Regions from separate parts of the Qipengyuania sp. SM2507 genome, predicted to be linked through region 2. Evidence: predicted binding sites of a transcription regulator. Region 2 holds the regulator's gene; each other region holds the start of a gene.
What was found. The regulator LexA, encoded in region 2, represses DNA repair genes until DNA is damaged. The targets are predictions, from matches to a motif close to GTTCCNCNCTTGTTCT.
Positions count from the first base shown of each region.

Region 1: ACWIKC_RS01085 (ribonucleoside-diphosphate reductase subunit alpha) is a predicted target of LexA. The motif match lies at 3,191-3,206, and genes of this name have one in related genera.
Region 3: ACWIKC_RS03650 (ATP-dependent helicase) is a predicted target of LexA. The motif match lies at 4,378-4,393, and genes of this name have one in related genera.

Region 1 is NZ_CM132307.1:233,774-239,371, forward strand. It holds gene ACWIKC_RS01070 (GlsB/YeaQ/YmgE family stress response membrane protein) at 1-31, opposite strand, end outside; gene ACWIKC_RS01075 (alpha/beta fold hydrolase) at 108-983, shown strand; gene ACWIKC_RS01080 (serine hydrolase domain-containing protein) at 1,075-2,763, shown strand; gene ACWIKC_RS01085 (ribonucleoside-diphosphate reductase subunit alpha) at 3,246-5,330, shown strand; gene ACWIKC_RS01090 (DUF2171 domain-containing protein) at 5,443-5,598, opposite strand, start outside.
Region 2 is NZ_CM132307.1:1,497,050-1,502,647, reverse strand. It holds gene gltX (glutamate--tRNA ligase) at 1-563, opposite strand, end outside; gene ACWIKC_RS07325 (ComEC/Rec2 family competence protein) at 592-2,772, shown strand; gene lexA (transcriptional repressor LexA) at 2,794-3,483, opposite strand; gene ACWIKC_RS07315 (molybdopterin molybdotransferase MoeA) at 3,570-4,766, opposite strand; gene moaC (cyclic pyranopterin monophosphate synthase MoaC) at 4,763-5,239, opposite strand; gene trpC (indole-3-glycerol phosphate synthase TrpC) at 5,236-5,598, opposite strand, start outside.
Region 3 is NZ_CM132307.1:769,974-775,571, reverse strand. It holds gene ACWIKC_RS03680 (AmpG family muropeptide MFS transporter) at 1-625, opposite strand, end outside; gene ACWIKC_RS03675 (aromatic ring-hydroxylating oxygenase subunit alpha) at 697-1,857, shown strand; gene ACWIKC_RS03670 (pseudouridine synthase) at 1,876-2,652, shown strand; gene rsmD (16S rRNA (guanine(966)-N(2))-methyltransferase RsmD) at 2,649-3,194, shown strand; gene ACWIKC_RS03660 (GFA family protein) at 3,196-3,594, opposite strand; gene ACWIKC_RS03655 (hypothetical protein) at 3,705-4,292, opposite strand; gene ACWIKC_RS03650 (ATP-dependent helicase) at 4,402-5,598, shown strand, end outside.

The sequences.
Region 1 (5,598 bases), 1.3 Mb from region 2:
CGCTCACGATGGCGCCGAGGATGTTAAGCATGGACAATGTCTCCTTGATGCGGCGTATTGGCGCCGCAAAACCATAAATCCGAAACAGGGAGGCAGCTTTGCCCAAAGTGACCGCGAACGGCGTCGAACTCCATTACGAAGAGCAGGGCGATCCGGCAAACCCGGCGATGCTGCTGATCATGGGGTTCGGCGCGCAGCTGACGCTGTGGCCCGACGAGCTGGTCGAGGGGCTGGCGAACCGCGGCTTCCGCGTGATCCGCTACGACAATCGCGATGTCGGGCTGAGCCAGAAATTCACCGGCCACAAACCGCCCGGCCCCGCGCGGCAGGTGCTGATGGGCAAGATCGGGCTGAAACCCAAGGTCCCCTATACGCTGGCCGATCTGGCTGATGACGGGGTGGGCCTGCTCGACGCACTGGGCATCGCCAAGGCGCATATCGTGGGCGCGAGCATGGGCGGGATGATCGCGCAACACGTCGCCGCGCGCCATCCAGACCGCTGCCTGTCGCTGACCACGATCTTCTCCACCACCGGCAACCCCAAGCTGCCCGCGGCGAAGAAGGAAGCGCTCGAGGCGCTGACCAAGCGCCCCGAAAGCAGCGAGGAAGCGGTGCTGGTGGAGCATGGCATCCATCTCGCGCGCACGATCGGCTCGCCCGGCTACCCGTCTCCCGAGGAGCGGCTGCGCGAACGAAGCCAGGCCTCGATCACCCGCAGCCTCTACCCCGAAGGCCCGACGCGGCATCTCGCGGCGATCCTCCACGATGGCGACCGCCGCAAGATGCTGGAGAAGATCGATCTCCCCACGCTGGTGCTCCACGGCGAAGCGGACCCGCTGGTCCCGGTCGAGGGCGGCCGCGACACCGCCGCGACCATTCCCGGCGCGCGTATCCGGACGATCCCCGGCTGGGGCCACGACCTCCCGCTCGAACTGGTCGACGATCTGGCGGATGAAATCGCGGGGCATGCGCGCGGGGCCTGACCGGCTTGCAAAGGCGGCTTGCTGTGTTAGGCAAGCATAGCGCCACATGGGAGTAGTTTCGATGTTCAGCCGCCTTTCAACCCTCGCTCTGATGACCTGCACCGCAGCGATCGCGTCGCCCGCACTCGCGGCAGCGGGCGAGCCTGCGCCCGCACCGCAGGCCGATGCCGCACTGGCCGAGCGCATCGCGGCGCTGGTCGAGCGCAGCTACCCGGCCGATGAACCGGGCGTCGCGGTGGTCGTTACCCGCGCTGGCGAGCTGGTCTACAGCGGCGGACGCGGGATCGCCGCCAAGGCGCGCGAAGAGGGGGCGAGCGGCGCTCCGATCGCCGCCGACACCCGCTTCCGCTATGCCTCGATCACCAAGCAGTTCACCGCCGCCGTCATCCTCCAGCTGGTCCAGGAGGGCAGCCTGTCGCTCGACGATAGCCTGTCCGACATGTTGCCCGACTATCCCGGCGCGGGCGGCGAGGCGACGCTGCGCCAGCTTCTCAACCACACTTCGGGGATCAAGTCCTACACCGGCATGCCAGGCTGGATGGTCGAGGCCAACACCGCGCGCGCCTTCACCACCTCCGAACTGATCGCCGAATTCGCCGATCAGCCGGTGGATTTCGCGCCGGGCGAGGCCTTCGCCTACAACAACAGCGCGTATATCATCCTGGGCGCGATCATCGAACGGGTGACCGGCGCGCCCTGGTACGAGGCGGTCGATGCGCGAATCGCCCGCCCGCTTGGGCTGACCTCGCTCGGCTACCGCACCGACGAAAGCGCCACTCCGGGTTTCGCCACCGGCTATTCGGACGAGGGCGAGGATCGCTTCGGTGCCTCGCAGGCGATCCACCCCAGCGTGCCCGGTCCCGCGGGCTCGTTGAGCGGTACGGTCGGCGATCTGGCGCGCTGGAACGCCGCGCTGCACGGCGGCGAAGTGCTCGACCGCGAGCATTACGCGATGATGATCGCCCCCACCGCAATACCCGGCGGCGAGGACAGCCCCTATGGCTTCGGTCTGGGCAACAGCGAGATTCGCGGGCGCCCGGCGATAGGCCACAGCGGCGGAATCTTCGGCTTCGTGACCGACAGCGTCTATCTCCCGCAGGAGGATCTCTTCGTCGCCGTCCTCGCCAATTCGGATACGCCACCCGTCGGGCCGGGGACGACCATGGCGCGAATCGCTGCGCTCGTGCTTGGCGATCCCCATCCCCAATTCACCGCAACCACCCCCGACCTCGCCGCGCTGGAGCCTTTCTTCGGCGTCTACGAAATCTCTCCGGGCGTCACCCGCCAGTTCTTCGCCCGCGACGGGCAGCTCTACACCATCCGCAGCGGCGCGCGGCGCTCCGAGGTCTTCGCCGCGGGCGAGGGCCGATTCTTCTACGGTCCCGACAGTCTAAACTGGTTTGCGCTCCGCCTTGGCGATGACGGTATCCCCGTGATGGCGATGCACCAGGGCGGGGCGGAAGTGGCGGAGATCGCGCTGCGCAGCGGCTCGCTCCCCGACACGGTCGAAATTCCGCGCGCTACGCTCGAACGCTATCGGGGCAGCTACCGGACGCCCGTGGGGGTCGCGGTGCTGGCTGTGCGCGAGGACGGCGTGCTGACGATCAAGCTCGAGAGCCAGCCCGCCTTCGCGCTGGTGCCCACCGGCGATGGCGAATTCGCCATCGAGGAGGTGGGCGCTGCGGTGACGATGGTCGAGGATGCCGATGCGGTGACCGGGCTGACGATTCGCCAGGGCGGGCAGGAACTTCCCGGCGAGCGGATCGGCGACGCGGAGTGATCGAGGCCCCGTCCGCGGCCATTGCGCGGCGAGACGGGGTTCGAAAATTGCCGGCGCCGATTCGATCGCTTCAAGCGCCGCACAAAGCGCTTTTGCCCGCAAAAATTTTTTCACGGATTCATTTTGGGTCTTGCGCCCGGGCAAACTCCAGCTTGGTCCACGCGTCGCGGCGTTGCACCCGGACAATACAGCCGGGGTCTCCAGCCGCAGGCGGTGTTAAATCGCTATTCACCCTCTTGCGCGCGCCTCGGTTCCGATTCACTATCTAGTGGTTGGAATACGGGGGGGACCCACAAGACCTAGCGATGGCACGGTGCAGCACCCATATCGGATGATGCCCGGCCAAGACGCGGATTGGGGACAAGACGGGGATAAGTTTTCATACCCCGGCGGTCCCGAACTGCTAGGCAGGGACCTCCCGCCGAGTCGAACACAAGCGGAACGGGCCAGTCCCCTCCGCAGCAAGAAATGGTGGGACTGCAATGGATTTCAGAAACGGGAACGATGGCGCGATGAACCTCGATAGCGAGACCCAGGAACTCGAGACGAATATCGAGGACGCGCAGGCTCCCACCAACACAAGCGATGCCAAGGCATCGGGAAAAGCGGTCGAAATGGAACGAAGCGATAGTGGTAGCGAAGCCCTGATCGAGGATGGTGCCGCGCGTGCCGTGGCCGGCGCGCTGGCGCAGGCCGCCAAGGCCAATGCCGCCAACGCGGCCGAGGCTGCAGCCGAACACGACAGCAAGAAGATCCTCGACCGGCGGTTCACGATTCTCACCGATCCGGCGCGCGATTCGGAGCTGACCGAATTCGGCAAGGAAACGCTCAACGATCGCTACCTGCTGCCCGGCGAGACCTATCAGGATCTCTTCGCCCGCGTCGCCGACGCCTATGCCGACGATCAGGAGCACGCACAGCGGCTCTACGACTACATCTCGCGGCTGTGGTTCATGCCGGCCACCCCGGTGCTGTCCAATGGCGGCACCCACCGCGGGCTGCCGATCTCCTGCTATCTCAACTCGGTCGACGACAGTCTCGAAGGTATCGTAAACACCTGGAACGAGAACGTCTGGCTGGCCAGCAAGGGCGGCGGCATCGGCACCTATTGGGGCCATGTCCGCGGCATCGGCGAGCCGGTCGGCCTCAACGGCAAGACCAGCGGCATCATCCCCTTCGTCCGGGTGATGGACAGCCTCACGCTCGCCATCTCGCAGGGCTCGCTGCGGCGCGGCTCGGCGGCCTGCTATCTCGACGTCAACCACCCCGAGATCGAGGAATTCCTCGAGATCCGCAAAGCCTCGGGCGATTTCAACCGCAAGGCCTTGAACCTGCACCACGGCGTTCTGCTGACCGACGAATTCATGGAAGCGGTCCGCGACGGCGCCGAGTTCAATCTGGTCAGCCCGCGCGACGGCTCGGTGCGCAAGACCATCGATGCACGCGCGCTGTTCCAGAAGCTGGTGGAGACCAGGCTGGCGACGGGCGAGCCCTATATCGTCTTCTCCGACACGGTGAACCGGATGATGCCCAAGCATCACCGCGAGCTCGGGCTCAAGGTCTCGACGTCGAACCTGTGTTCGGAAATCACGCTGCCTACCGGCCGCGACCACCTCGGCAACGACCGCACCGCGGTCTGCTGCCTGTCCTCGCTCAACCTCGAAAAATGGGACGAGTGGCAGGGCGACAAGCAGTTCATCGAGGATGTCATGCGCTTCCTCGACAACGTCCTGCAGGATTACATCGACCGCGCTCCCGAAGAGATGGCGCGGGCCAAATATTCGGCGATGCGCGAGCGCAGCGTCGGCATGGGGGTGATGGGGTACCACTCCTTCCTCCAGCAGAAGAGCATCGGCTTCGAGAGCCCGATGGCCAAGGTGTGGAACCTCAAGATGTTCAAGCACATCAGCGCCAAGGCCGAGGAAGCCAGCATGGTGCTCGCCAAGGAGCGCGGCCCCTGCCCCGATGCCGAGGAAACCGGCGCGATGGAGCGCTTCTCCTGCAAGATGGCGATCGCCCCGACCGCCTCGATCAGCATCATCTGCGGCGGCACCAGCGCCTGCATCGAGCCGATCCCGGCCAATATCTACACCCACAAGACGCTGTCGGGCAGCTTCATCGTCAAGAATCCCTATCTGGAGAAGATTCTCGACAAGAAGAGCAAGAATTCCAACAATGTCTGGAATTCGATCCTCGAGAAGGGCGGCTCGGTCCAGCATCTCGATTTCCTCAGCGTCGAGGAGAAGGCGACCTTCAAGACCAGCTTCGAGATCGACCAGCGCTGGCTGCTCGAATTCGCCGCCGATCGCGCGCCCTTCATCGACCAGGCGCAGAGCCTCAACCTCTTCATCCCCGCCGATGTCGACAAATGGGACCTGATGATGCTGCACTTCCAGGCGTGGGAGAAGGGCATCAAATCGCTCTACTACCTGCGTTCGAAGAGCGTGCAGCGCGCCGGCTTCGCGGGCGGGGTCGAGGCGGACAACACGCTCGATGCGAGCAAGATCGAGCTGATGGCCGGGCTGGAAGAGCAGACCGATTACGAGGAATGCCTCTCCTGCCAGTAACAGGCGGCGAATAGCCTCCCACACGCGAAAACCCCGGCGGCACCGCATGGTGCGCCGGGGTTTTTCATGACCTGCCGATTCGCTGGACCGGTGGTTTCAAATCGTGTCGCGGTCAGGCGGCTTGCGTCGCCTTGTTGCCCAGTCCCGCGGGAATGACCGCGGTTTCCTTCAGGTAGATGCGGTTGTCGTCGATCTTGTCGACGTCATCCAGCGACAGGAAGTGGTGCATGCTGTCGGAGGCATCCGACTTGGTCAGCTTGATCTTGTC
Region 2 (5,598 bases):
GTGCCGTCGGCGCGCAGCAGGATGTAATCGTCGATCTCGACATTCTGCACTGTCACGCGGCCCTGGACGGCGTCGTCGATCGCGGTCTCGCCATCGGCCGGGGTCTTGAGCCGAACGGTGTAGGGCGCGCCTTGGGGAGCCTCCGAGGGGTCGCGGTCGCGCCAGCGGCCGTCGTACCGCATCGGCTGCTTGGCGGCGCGCTGCTCGGCGCGCATCGCTTCCAGATCCTCGGGCGTGGCGAAGCATTTGTAGGCGTGGCCCGCCTCGAGCAGCGTCAAGGCCACTTCGCGGTGGCGATCGGCGCGTTGCGACTGGAAAACCGGGGGTTCATCGTAGTCGAGGCCGAGCCAGTCGAGACCCTCGAGGATCTTGTCGATAGCGTCCTGGGTCGAACGCTTGGCGTCGGTGTCCTCGATCCGCAACAGAGCCTTGCCGCCGTGGTGGCGGGCGAACAGCCAGTTAAACAGGGCGGTGCGCGCGCCGCCGATATGCAGGAACCCGGTGGGCGAGGGAGCGAAGCGCGTCACGACCTGTTCTCTTGTCGCAATGCTATCGCTTGCCATCGTCTCGCGTTTCCCTTCAAGTGGCTGCATGGCGACGCAGACAGCGCCGGAGGTGCCGCATCCGGGGGCCGGGGGGCCGAGCGATGCTGCAGTGCAGCGCCCATGGCGCAAGCGGTTCCGCTTGTCCAGCGTGGGGGATGCCGGAGAAGCTTTCCTCACCAGCGCAGGATTCGACCGCGGACCTTGGCTAGCCGTGGCCTTCGCAAGCGGGATCGGGACGTGGTTCCTGCTCGACACCGCCTGGCAGTGGGCTGGCTTTGCCGCGCTTTGTCTGCTTGTGGCAATGGCAGCGCTGGCCGTATGGCGCGGGCGCGACGATCGCATTCGTCTGCTGGTGACCGTGATTTCCATTTGCATCATGCTGGCTACGGGGCTCGCCGTGATCTGGACCCGCTCGGAGATGGTGGGGGCACAGCCCATCGATTATCCGCAGATGATGCAGCTCGACGCGCGCGTTCTTGAACGCGATGAGCAGCCCGCAGAGGATCGGGTGCGCCTGGTAATCGCAGTTCGCGATGCAGAATTGGCGCGGGCGATCAAGGTGCGGATCAACGTCCCGCTGGCGAAGGATTCGTCCGGGTTCAAGGAGGGCGCACGAATCCGACTACGTGCGCGGCTGATGCCGCCGGCTTCGCCGATCCTGCCGGGAACCTATGATTTTGCCCGCGCCGCCTGGTTCGAAGGCTTTGCGGCGACGGGTGCGCTGGTCGGCGATATCGAACTGGTGGAGCCCGCGATTGAAGAGGATGCGCTGGCGGTCGCGCAGAGACGGCTCAGCGCACATGTTCGCGAGAAGCTCGACGGATCTCCGGGGACGATTGCCGCAGCCTTTGCGAGCGGCGACCGCGGCTCGATCGCCGAAGAAGACGATATCGCGATGCGAGATTCCGGACTCTACCATCTGCTATCGATCAGTGGCGTGCATGTCAGCGCGGTAATCGCCGCAGCCTATTTTCTCACGATGAAACTGCTCGCGCTGTGGCCATGGCTGGTGCTGCGGGTGCGACTGCCGTTGGTTGCGGCGGCAATCGGGGCGCTGGCAGGAATCGGCTATACGCTGCTCACCGGCGCAGAGGTCCCGACGGTACGCAGCTGCATCGGGGCATTGCTGGTGCTGGTGGCAATCGGCCTGGGGCGGGAGCCGCTCTCCATGCGGATGGTGGCGGTGGCGGCCTTCGTGGTGTTGCTCATGTGGCCGGAGGCGCTGGTCGGGCCGAGCTTCCAGATGAGCTTTTCCGCGGTGATCGCCATCGTCGCGCTAAGCGGTGCCGCCTGGGTGAAACGCTTTCTCGCCGCGCGCGAGGAAAGCTGGGTCGCAAGAACGGGGCGCCGCGCCGCGATCCTGTTCCTGACCGGGTTGCTGATCGAATTTGCGTTGATGCCGGTTGTGCTGTTCCATTTCCATCGCGCGGGCATTTACGGTGCTTTCGCCAATGTGGTGGGAATCCCGCTGGTGACCTTTGTGACCATGCCGCTGCTGGCGCTGGCATTGGCGCTCGACCTTGTCGGTCTTGGGGCACCGGTCTGGTGGCTGGTCGGACGGTCGCTCGACCTGCTCCTCGCACTGGCGCATGGCGTGGCCGAGCAACCCGGTTCCGTGAAGCTGATGCCGCAAATGCTGCTCGGTACCCTCATTACGATTCTGGCGGGTCTGGCCTGGCTGGCGCTTTGGCAGGGCCGGGCGCGACTCTGGGGCCTCGTGCCGGTGGCTCTGGGAGCGGCGATGTTTCTCTCGACGCCCAAGGCCGACCTCTTGATCACCCGTGACGGGCGCCATGTCGGGATCGTCGGCGAGGACGAGCGGTTGCTGGTCTTGCGCGAAAGCCGCAGCTCCTACGCGCGCGACAATCTTCTCGAAATGGCCGGATCGGACGGGGAGGTCATTCCGCTCGAACGCTGGCCGGGCGCGCGCTGCACGCCCGAATTCTGCGCAATCACTTTGCGGCGCGGAGAACGCGACTGGCACGTGCTGATGGCGCGCGGTCGCGAGATGGTGGAGGAGCGCGCGCTGGCCGCGGCTTGCGACCGCGCGCATATCGTCGTCGCCGACCGGTTTCTGCCGCGCAGTTGCCGTCCACTGTGGCTCAAGGCAGATCGGCGGTTTCTCGAGCGCGAGGGCGGGGCGCTTGTCTATCTCGAAGACGGTGAAGTCCGCACCGTCGCGCAAGGACAAGGCGAACACGGCTGGTGGCGCGGGCAAGGCGATTGACGCGGCTGCTCCGAAGCGCGCTCAGTGGTAGCGGCGCAACAGCCCAGCGAGCTTGCCCTGCACCTGCACCTGGTCGGCGCGGTAGACCTGCGGTTCGTAGGCGGGATTGGCCGGGTCGAGCGTGATCCGCCCATCCGCACGGCGCAGGTATTTGAGCGTTGCTTCCTCATTGTCGACCAGCGCCACGACGATTTCGCCATCCCGCGCGGTGTCGGTGCGGCGGATGAGCGCGAAATCGCCATCGAATATCCCGGCCTCGATCATGGAATCGCCCGAGACCTCGAGCGCATAGTGATCGCCGGGGCCGAGCAGTGCGGCGGGGACGGGAAGGCTCGACTGTCCCTCGATCGCCTCGATCGGCGCGCCTGCGGCGATCCGCCCGTGCAGCGGTAGCTCGATCACGTCGTTGGCCGGTTCGCGTGCTACGGTCTTGGTGGCAAGCGCCGGGATGACCGTATCATTGGCCGGCTTCGGACTGCGACCGGCTGGAACCGCGTCCTCGGGCGTCCGGATGACCTCGAGCGCGCGGGCCCGATTGGGCAGGCGGCGGATGAAGCCACGCTCTTCCAAGGCACTTATCAAGCGATGGACGCCAGATTTCGACTTCAGATCGAGCGCTTCCTTCATTTCCTCGAACGAGGGCGAGATGCCGTTTTCTTCCAGCCGCAGCTGGATGAAGCGGATCAGCTCGTGTTGTTTGCGGGTCAGCATCGCATAGTCCTTGTGCCAGATGCCCGGTGGAACGGGCGAACGAACACGGAACAATTACGAAACAAACATGGCGTCGTCAAGCCTGCTCAGGCAAGCATCATGCAGTCGATCGGATCCCCGAGCGTGGCAGCGGGGGCTTGGGCGGGGCGGATCGCGAGCGCGTCGGCCTGCCACAGCGCATGGAGAGCGCCGCTGTCCTGATTGGCCAGGGGACGGACCGCCCCCTCGACGACCTTTACGCGGACGAACTCCTGGCGGCTGCCGACAGCGGGGAAGGGTGCGCCAGCGGGCAGCCGAGCGGTTCGTGGAAGCGCCTCGGTCGCGCCCAGGAGGGTGCGCAGCAGCGGCAGCACGAGCATGTGGGCGGTGACGTACGCAGAAACCGGATTGCCCGGCAGCCCGATGACGAGGGATCGCCCGAGCCGCGCCACCATCACCGGCTTGCCCGGTCGCATCGCGATCCGCCAGAAATCGACGCGACCGCCGAGCTGCGTCAGCGCTGGCCGGATCAGATCGTGATCTCCCACCGAGGCGCCGCCCGTCGTGATGATGACATCCGCGTCCGCCTGTCCCGCCAGCGCCTCGGCGACCGCACCGAGCCGGTCGGGGACGATGGGCGGTCGCGTGGCATTGACCGGCGAATGGGCCAACATAGCCGAGAGCATCACGCCATTGCTTGCTGGTATATGCGCAGGGCTGGGAAGCGGCGCGCCCGGCGGCACGAGCTCGTTGCCGGTGTCGAGGATCGCTATACGCACTCGCTGGTGGACCGGCAGCGTGCAATGCCCTGCCATTGCGGCGAGCGCGATCAGCCGCGCGTCTATTTTAGCGCCTGCAGAAGCAAGCGGTGTGCCTGCGCTGAAATCATGCCCGGCGGGGCGGATATGAGTGCCTTGCTGCGGCGGTCCGTCGCCGATGAGCCGCAGCGTGTCGCCGCTGCGCTGGGCATCTTCCTGGACGAGGATCGTGTCGGCACCGGCCGGCACAATCGCGCCAGTCGATATGCGCGCGGCCTCACCTTTACCGAGCAACCCGTCGAACGGCTGCCCCGCCGCGCTATCGCCGATGATACGCCAGGGGCCGGGCAAGTCCGCCCAGCGTATCGCATAGCCGTCCATCGCCGACAGATCGGCGGCGGGCTGGTTGCGCTGGGCGGTCAATGGCTGCGCGAGATAATGGCCGACGCAGCGTTCAAGCGGTAGATCGACGATCGGCCCAGGCCGGGCGAGGGCGAGCAGCCGCTGCTGCGCCTCGGCGAGCGGGAGCAGGCCCGAGCCGCTCACGGCGTGTCTGCCACCCAGTCACCCGACTTGCCGCCGCTCTTGGCGAGCAGCCGAACCGGGCCGATGGCCATGCCCTTGTCGAGCGCCTTGGCCATGTCATAGATCGTGAGCAGGGCGACGCTCGCGGCGGTCAACGCTTCCATCTCGACCCCGGTCTTGCCGGTGGTGCGCACCCGGGTTTCGACGCGGATGCCGGTATCGACATAGTCGAATTCGATGCTGACGCTGGCGATCGGCAGCGGGTGGCAGAGCGGGATCAGATTACTGGTGCGCTTGGCCGCCATGATGCCCCCGATGCGCGCGGTGCCCAGGACGTCACCTTTCTTGATGTCGCCCGCGCGGATCGCGGCGATCACCTCGGGTGTCATCGTCACGAATCCTTCGGCCACCGCCTCGCGCACGCTGTCGCTCTTGCCCGAGACATCGACCATCTGCGCTGCGCCCTGCGCGTCGAGATGGCTGAGCTCGTTCATTGCGCGGTTGATCCCGTCAGCAACTGGCGGGTGGCGAGTTCGATATCGTCCTGCCGCATAAGAGCCTCGCCGACCAGAAAGCTGCGCACCCCGTGCCGCGCCATCCGCTGGCAGTCGTCATACGTGAAGATGCCGCTCTCGCAGACCAGCAGATCGCCTTCGGGGACCAGCTCCGCGAGCCGTTCGGTAGTGGCAAGATCGATCTCGAAGCTGCGGAGGTCGCGGTTGTTGATCCCGATCAGAGGCGAGTTCAGCTTGAGAGCGCGCTCGAGCTCGGCCTCGTCATGCACCTCGATCAGCACGTCCATGCCATGATCGAGCGCGGCGCTTTCGATATCGGCCATGGCGTCATCGTCGAG
Region 3 (5,598 bases), 730 kb from region 2:
GAAGCAGCGCGGTTATCATCGCCGGCAGAGCGAAGACTGCGCACACGATGTAGCCGGCTTCCCAGCCCCAGCGGGCGGCAACGACCAGCGCCAGCGCGCCGGCAGACGCCGCGCCGATCCGCCAACCGTACTGGCTCATCCCCGAACCCGTTCCGAGCTGGTAGGGCTTCAGCGTCTCGATCCGATAGGCGTCGATCACGATGTCGAACGTTGCCCCGGCAAGGCCGAGGAGAACGGCGGACGTCGCGGTCCAGACGATGTCGGCGGTCGGATCGGCGAGCGCCAGATTGACCGTTGCTGCCATCACGAGCAGCCCTGTCAGGATCATCCATGAAACGCGCTGCCCGAGCTTGCCGAGCAACGGAATCCGCACCCCGTCGACCACCCAGGCCCAGAAGAATTTGAGGTTGTAGACCAGAAACGCGAGCGTGAAGGCGGTGACAGTGGCCTTGTCGATCCCGTCCTGCGAAAGCCGTGTGGTCAGCGTCGCCGCCAAAAGCGCGAAGGGGAAGCCGGAAGAGACGCCGAGGAAGAATGCCGCGAGCGATTCTTTCTCCAGGTACGGCTTGATCGATTCCCACGTGCTGCGGCGCTGCGAGTCGCCCGCCCCGATCGATTCGGCCATTCCGTAACGTCCTTCCTAAAAGCACTATTCTTTGCGACACTAGCCTGCGGAGAGAATGAGGAACAGGCGCCATGAGAGCTATCGACACAAAGCATCCTGCGCACCGGCCCACCGAAGGGCAGCTCGCGCTGGCCCGCGAAGTCGCCGATGGCGGTAGGACGAGCGAGCAGCCGGTAACGCGGGTCCCGGCGAGCGTCTACACCGATCCGGCCCATTTCGCGCGCGAGAAGGCCGCGCTCTACGACCGGATGCCGCAGATCCTGTGCCCCAGCGCGCTGCTGCCCGACCCTGGCATGGCGCTTCCGCATGATGCCACCGGACTACCGCTGCTGATCACCCGCGATGCGCAAGGGGAGGTCCATGTCTTCCTCAATGTCTGCCGCCATCGCGGTACGAGGCTGGTCGAGGGCGACGAGGTGCGCTGCACCAGGAAGCTCGTTTGCCCCTATCATGCCTGGACCTATTCGGTGGACGGTCGCCTGCTCGCCCTGCCCCGCCCCGATACCTTCCCCGGCCTCGACAAGGACGCGCACGGGCTAGTCGAACTGCCCAGTTGCGAAAGCGGCGGACTGATCTGGTTTGCTCCGGTCGATGGCGCGGATTTCAGCGATGTCCGCCGCATCGGCAAGGACATGGATGCTTTCGGCACCGCAGACCATGTGCTGTTCCGGCGCAAGACCCACACGGTCAAGGCGAACTGGAAGCTGATCATGGATGCCTTCCTCGAAAGCTATCACGTCACCCGGCTCCACGCCTCGACTATTGGACCCTTCTTCAAGGACGGCGTGACCTCGGGCGACCTGATCGGCCCGCACCACCGCTCGGCGGTCGGACGACTCGAGGATATGGAAACCGTCGATCTTGCCGACATGAGTGCGCTAAGGCGGGTGGTGACCTTTGCCTATCAACTTGTGCCCGGCGCGCTGATCATCCCCAGCCCCGATTATCTCAACGTCATGGCAATGATGCCGCAGGCGCATGACCTCACGCTGGTCGAGGACTTCATGCTCATCCCCGAGGAGCCCGCAACCGACAAGGCGCGCGACCATTGGGAGCGCAGCTGGGCGCTGCTCGACGGCGGGGTCTTCGCAAGCGAGGATTTCCGCGCCGCGGAGCTCGGACAGCAGGGGCTGGCAACCGGCGCGTTGCCCGAATTGACGCTCGGATCGCTCGAAGGGGGGATCGCACGCTATCACGAGACGGTGGCGGAAGCCTTGCGCACTGCCAACTGACCGCGTAGCGGCGCGCAGATGGCCGAAAGACTGCCCGAAGCCGGCGACAGGATCGCCAAGCTGCTCGCACGCGCCGGCGTCGCCAGCCGCCGTGAGATCGAGCGCATGATTGCCGATGGTCGCATCGCGATCGAGGGTAAGGTGCTCGACACCCCCGCGGTCAAGCTGCTCAATTTGCGCGGCGTGACCGTCGACGGCAAGCCGGTCGGCCGCGCCGAGGAAGCCAGGCTCTACGCTTTCCACAAGCCCTCGGGCCTGATTACCGCGGAGCGCGACCCCGCCGGACGTCCGACGATCTACGACGCGCTTCGCAACGCGCTGCCTAAGGGCACACCGAGACTGATGCCGGTGGGCAGGCTCGATTTTACCACCGAAGGCCTGCTGCTGCTGACCAATGACGGTGAGCTCAAGCGGGCGATGGAACTGCCGTCCTCGGGCATCCCCCGCACCTATCGCGCGCGCGCCTTCGGCGACATCACCCAGGCCCAGCTCGACGATCTCTCGCACGGAGTGGAGATCGACGGCATGCGCTACGGCAGTATCGAAGCCGACCTCGAACGCGGTTCGGGTCGCAACCGCTGGATCGTGCTCACGCTGACCGAAGGCAAGAACCGCGAAGTGCGCAACGTACTTGAACATCTCGGGCTTGAGGTCAGCCGGCTGCTGCGCACTGGCTACGGCCCCTTCGACCTCGCCGATCTGCCGCGCGGGCAGGCGGTCCAGATCCGCCACGCCGATGTCGAACGCTTCATCGGCACGCTGCCCAAGCCCAAGAAAGCGAAACCGCAGGAATGAGGATCGTCGCCGGCGCCTGGCGGGGACGCAAGCTAGTGACGCCAAAGGGCGAGACCACCCGCCCGACCGCAGACCGCACGCGCGAGACGCTGTTCAACATGCTCACCAGCCGACTGGGGAGCTTCGAGGGTCTATCGGTCGCCGATCTCTTCGCTGGTTCAGGAGCGCTGGGGATGGAAGCGCTGTCGCGCGGCGCGGCGCATTGCCTGTTCGTCGAGCAGGAACCCGAAGCGCTCAAGGCCATCCGCGCCAATATCGCGGCATTCGACGCGCGCAGCCGCACCAGCGTACAGGCCGGCTCGGTCATGGCATTGGGCGCTGCCCGATCGGCACACGATCTCATCCTGCTCGATCCGCCCTATGGCACGGGCGCGGGCCAGGTCGCGCTCGACCGGATGATGCGCTACGGCTGGTTCGACGCATCGAGCTGGATCGTGCTCGAGACCGGCGCCGACGAAATCGTCGCAATCAAGCAGCTCGAGATCGAGGCCGAACGCCGCGTCGGCAAGGCCAAGCTGACCTTCCTGCGGCTCGCCAGCTAGGTCATTCCTGCGGCGGATAACGCTCGAATTCGGGCAGGCGATGCGCCTCCTTCATCCATGAAAGGCGTTCTGCAGTCTGGATATGCGCCTGCGCGGGAAGCTCGTCCGGTTCGTCCAGCGTGGCGGATTGCACATCGACCAGACCCGGAAGCATCTCGTCATTGGTGTAGAACAGGCCCGTGCCGCACTGGATGCAGAAATGGCGGCGGGCGTGTTCGGACGAGGCATAGGTCGATGGTTCGCCCGAGACCGCCAATTGCTCCTGCGCCATCATCGCCCAGCCGACCATCGGCGCACCCGCGGCCCGACGGCAGTCCACACAATGGCATAGCGCGTGGTTGAGCGGCATGCCGGAAATCTCGTAGCGGATCGCACCGCAATGGCATCCCCCGGTCAGCATGGTGATTCCTCCTCGATGCTTTTGCCCGCGAGAATGCGCTTGCGCGGAACAAAAGGAAAGGGCGGCACCGCCTGCGCGGTCCCGCCCTTTTTCTTGTTTGTCAGCCGTGCTTACATTTCGCTGGCGGGCTGGCCCGGCCAGTAATCGAGCGGGCGCGCCACACCTGCACCGCGCTTGCCGGCTTCCCAGGCGTTGATGCAATTGTCCTGCTCGTTCGCCGAACAGATAGGCAGTTCGCCCGTGGGGGGGCCCTGGTCACCGGGCGTGGCCTGAACCCGTTCGATACTCCGGTACTGGATATTTCCGCCCGTAGCGGTCGCCGCCCGCGGGGCCGTAGTGGTCCGGGCGCTCGCTGTGGCCGGCGTGGTGGTCGCGCCGGTCATCTGGTTCATGACGGCGGTCCAAGCGGCGGCACGCTGTTGCGGCGCCATCCCGACAATCTGCACACGCTGCTCGTCGGTGAGTAGCCACCAACCGCTGGTCTGCTCTTCGTTCAGAGTCCAGTAGTATTCCTGAACATTGACCGGCCAGCGCGTGTAGGCAATACGCTGTTCGTCTTCCCAGTTCATGTACATCTGTTGCTGGGCCGGGGTCATGTTGTATGCTCCTGCATCCATATTCTGGGCCATGTCTTGGGAAATCGCGGGAGCGGCAGAGAAGGCCAGCGCTGCAGCGCCGGCGAGAATGAAATTACGCATGGGAATTGTCTCCGATTACACTTGCTGTCCCTTTCTCTACGCAGCACAGCCGCGAGGGTTCCCTGCCCTTGCTTCCCCAGTCGTCGTTCCCTAACTGTTCGCCTGCATCATGACTTCGTCCGAAACCCCTCCGCCGCCCGCCGACCCGGGCGCGCTGCCCGCCTATGCGAAAAACCTCAACGGTCCGCAGAAGGACGCGGTGCTGACCACCGAGGGCCCGGTTCTGATGCTGGCGGGCGCCGGCACGGGCAAGACCGCCGCGCTCACCGCGCGGCTCGCGCATCTGATTGCCACACGGCGCGCCTGGCCAAGCGAGATTCTCTGCGTCACCTTCACCAACAAGGCCGCACGCGAGATGCGCGAGCGGGTCGGCCGCCATATCGGTGATGCGGTTGAAGGCATGCCGTGGCTTGGCACCTTCCACTCGATCGGCGCGAAGATGCTGCGCCGCCATGCGGAACTGGTCGGGCTGAAGAGCAATTACACCATCATCGACACCGACGATCAGCTGCGGCTGCTCAAGCAGCTGATCCGCGAGGCCGAGCTCGACGAGAAGCGCTGGCCCGCGCGCCAGCTCGCGAGCCTGCTCGATCGCTGGAAGAACCGCGGGCTCAACCCCGCCGTTCTCGATGCGGTCGAGAACGAGGCCTATGCCAATGGGCGCGGGCAGGAGTTCTATGCGCTCTACCAGGAGCGGTTGAAGGCGCTCAACGCCTGCGATTTCGGCGATCTGCTACTGCACATGCTCAACATCCTGCGGCGGCATCGCGATGTGCTCGAGCAATATCAGCAGCGCTTCAAATACATCCTGGTCGACGAATATCAGGACACCAACCAGGTCCAGTATCTGTGGCTGCGGCTGCTGGCGCAGGAGCGGCGCAATATCTGCGTCGTCGGCGACGACGACCAGTCGATCTATTCCTGGCGCGGGGCCGAGGTGGCGAATATCCTCAAGTTCGAAAAGGATTTTCCCGGCGCGGCGGTGATCAAGCTCGAGCAGAACTATCGCTCCACTCCGCAGATCCTTGCGGCCGCATCGGGGCTGATCGATGCCAACAGCCAGCGGCTTGGCAAGACGCTCTGGACCAACCTGCCCGAGGGCGACAAGATCAAGGCCATCGGCGTCTGGGACGGGCCCGAGGAAGCGCGGCGCCTGGGCGAGGACATCGAACGGCTCGAACGCGAGGGCGCCTCGCTGGACGAGGTTGCGATCCTGGTCCGCGCGCAATACCAGACCCGCGAAATCGAGGACCGTTTCATCCAGATCGGGCTGGGTTATCGCATCATCGGCGGTTTCCGATTCTAC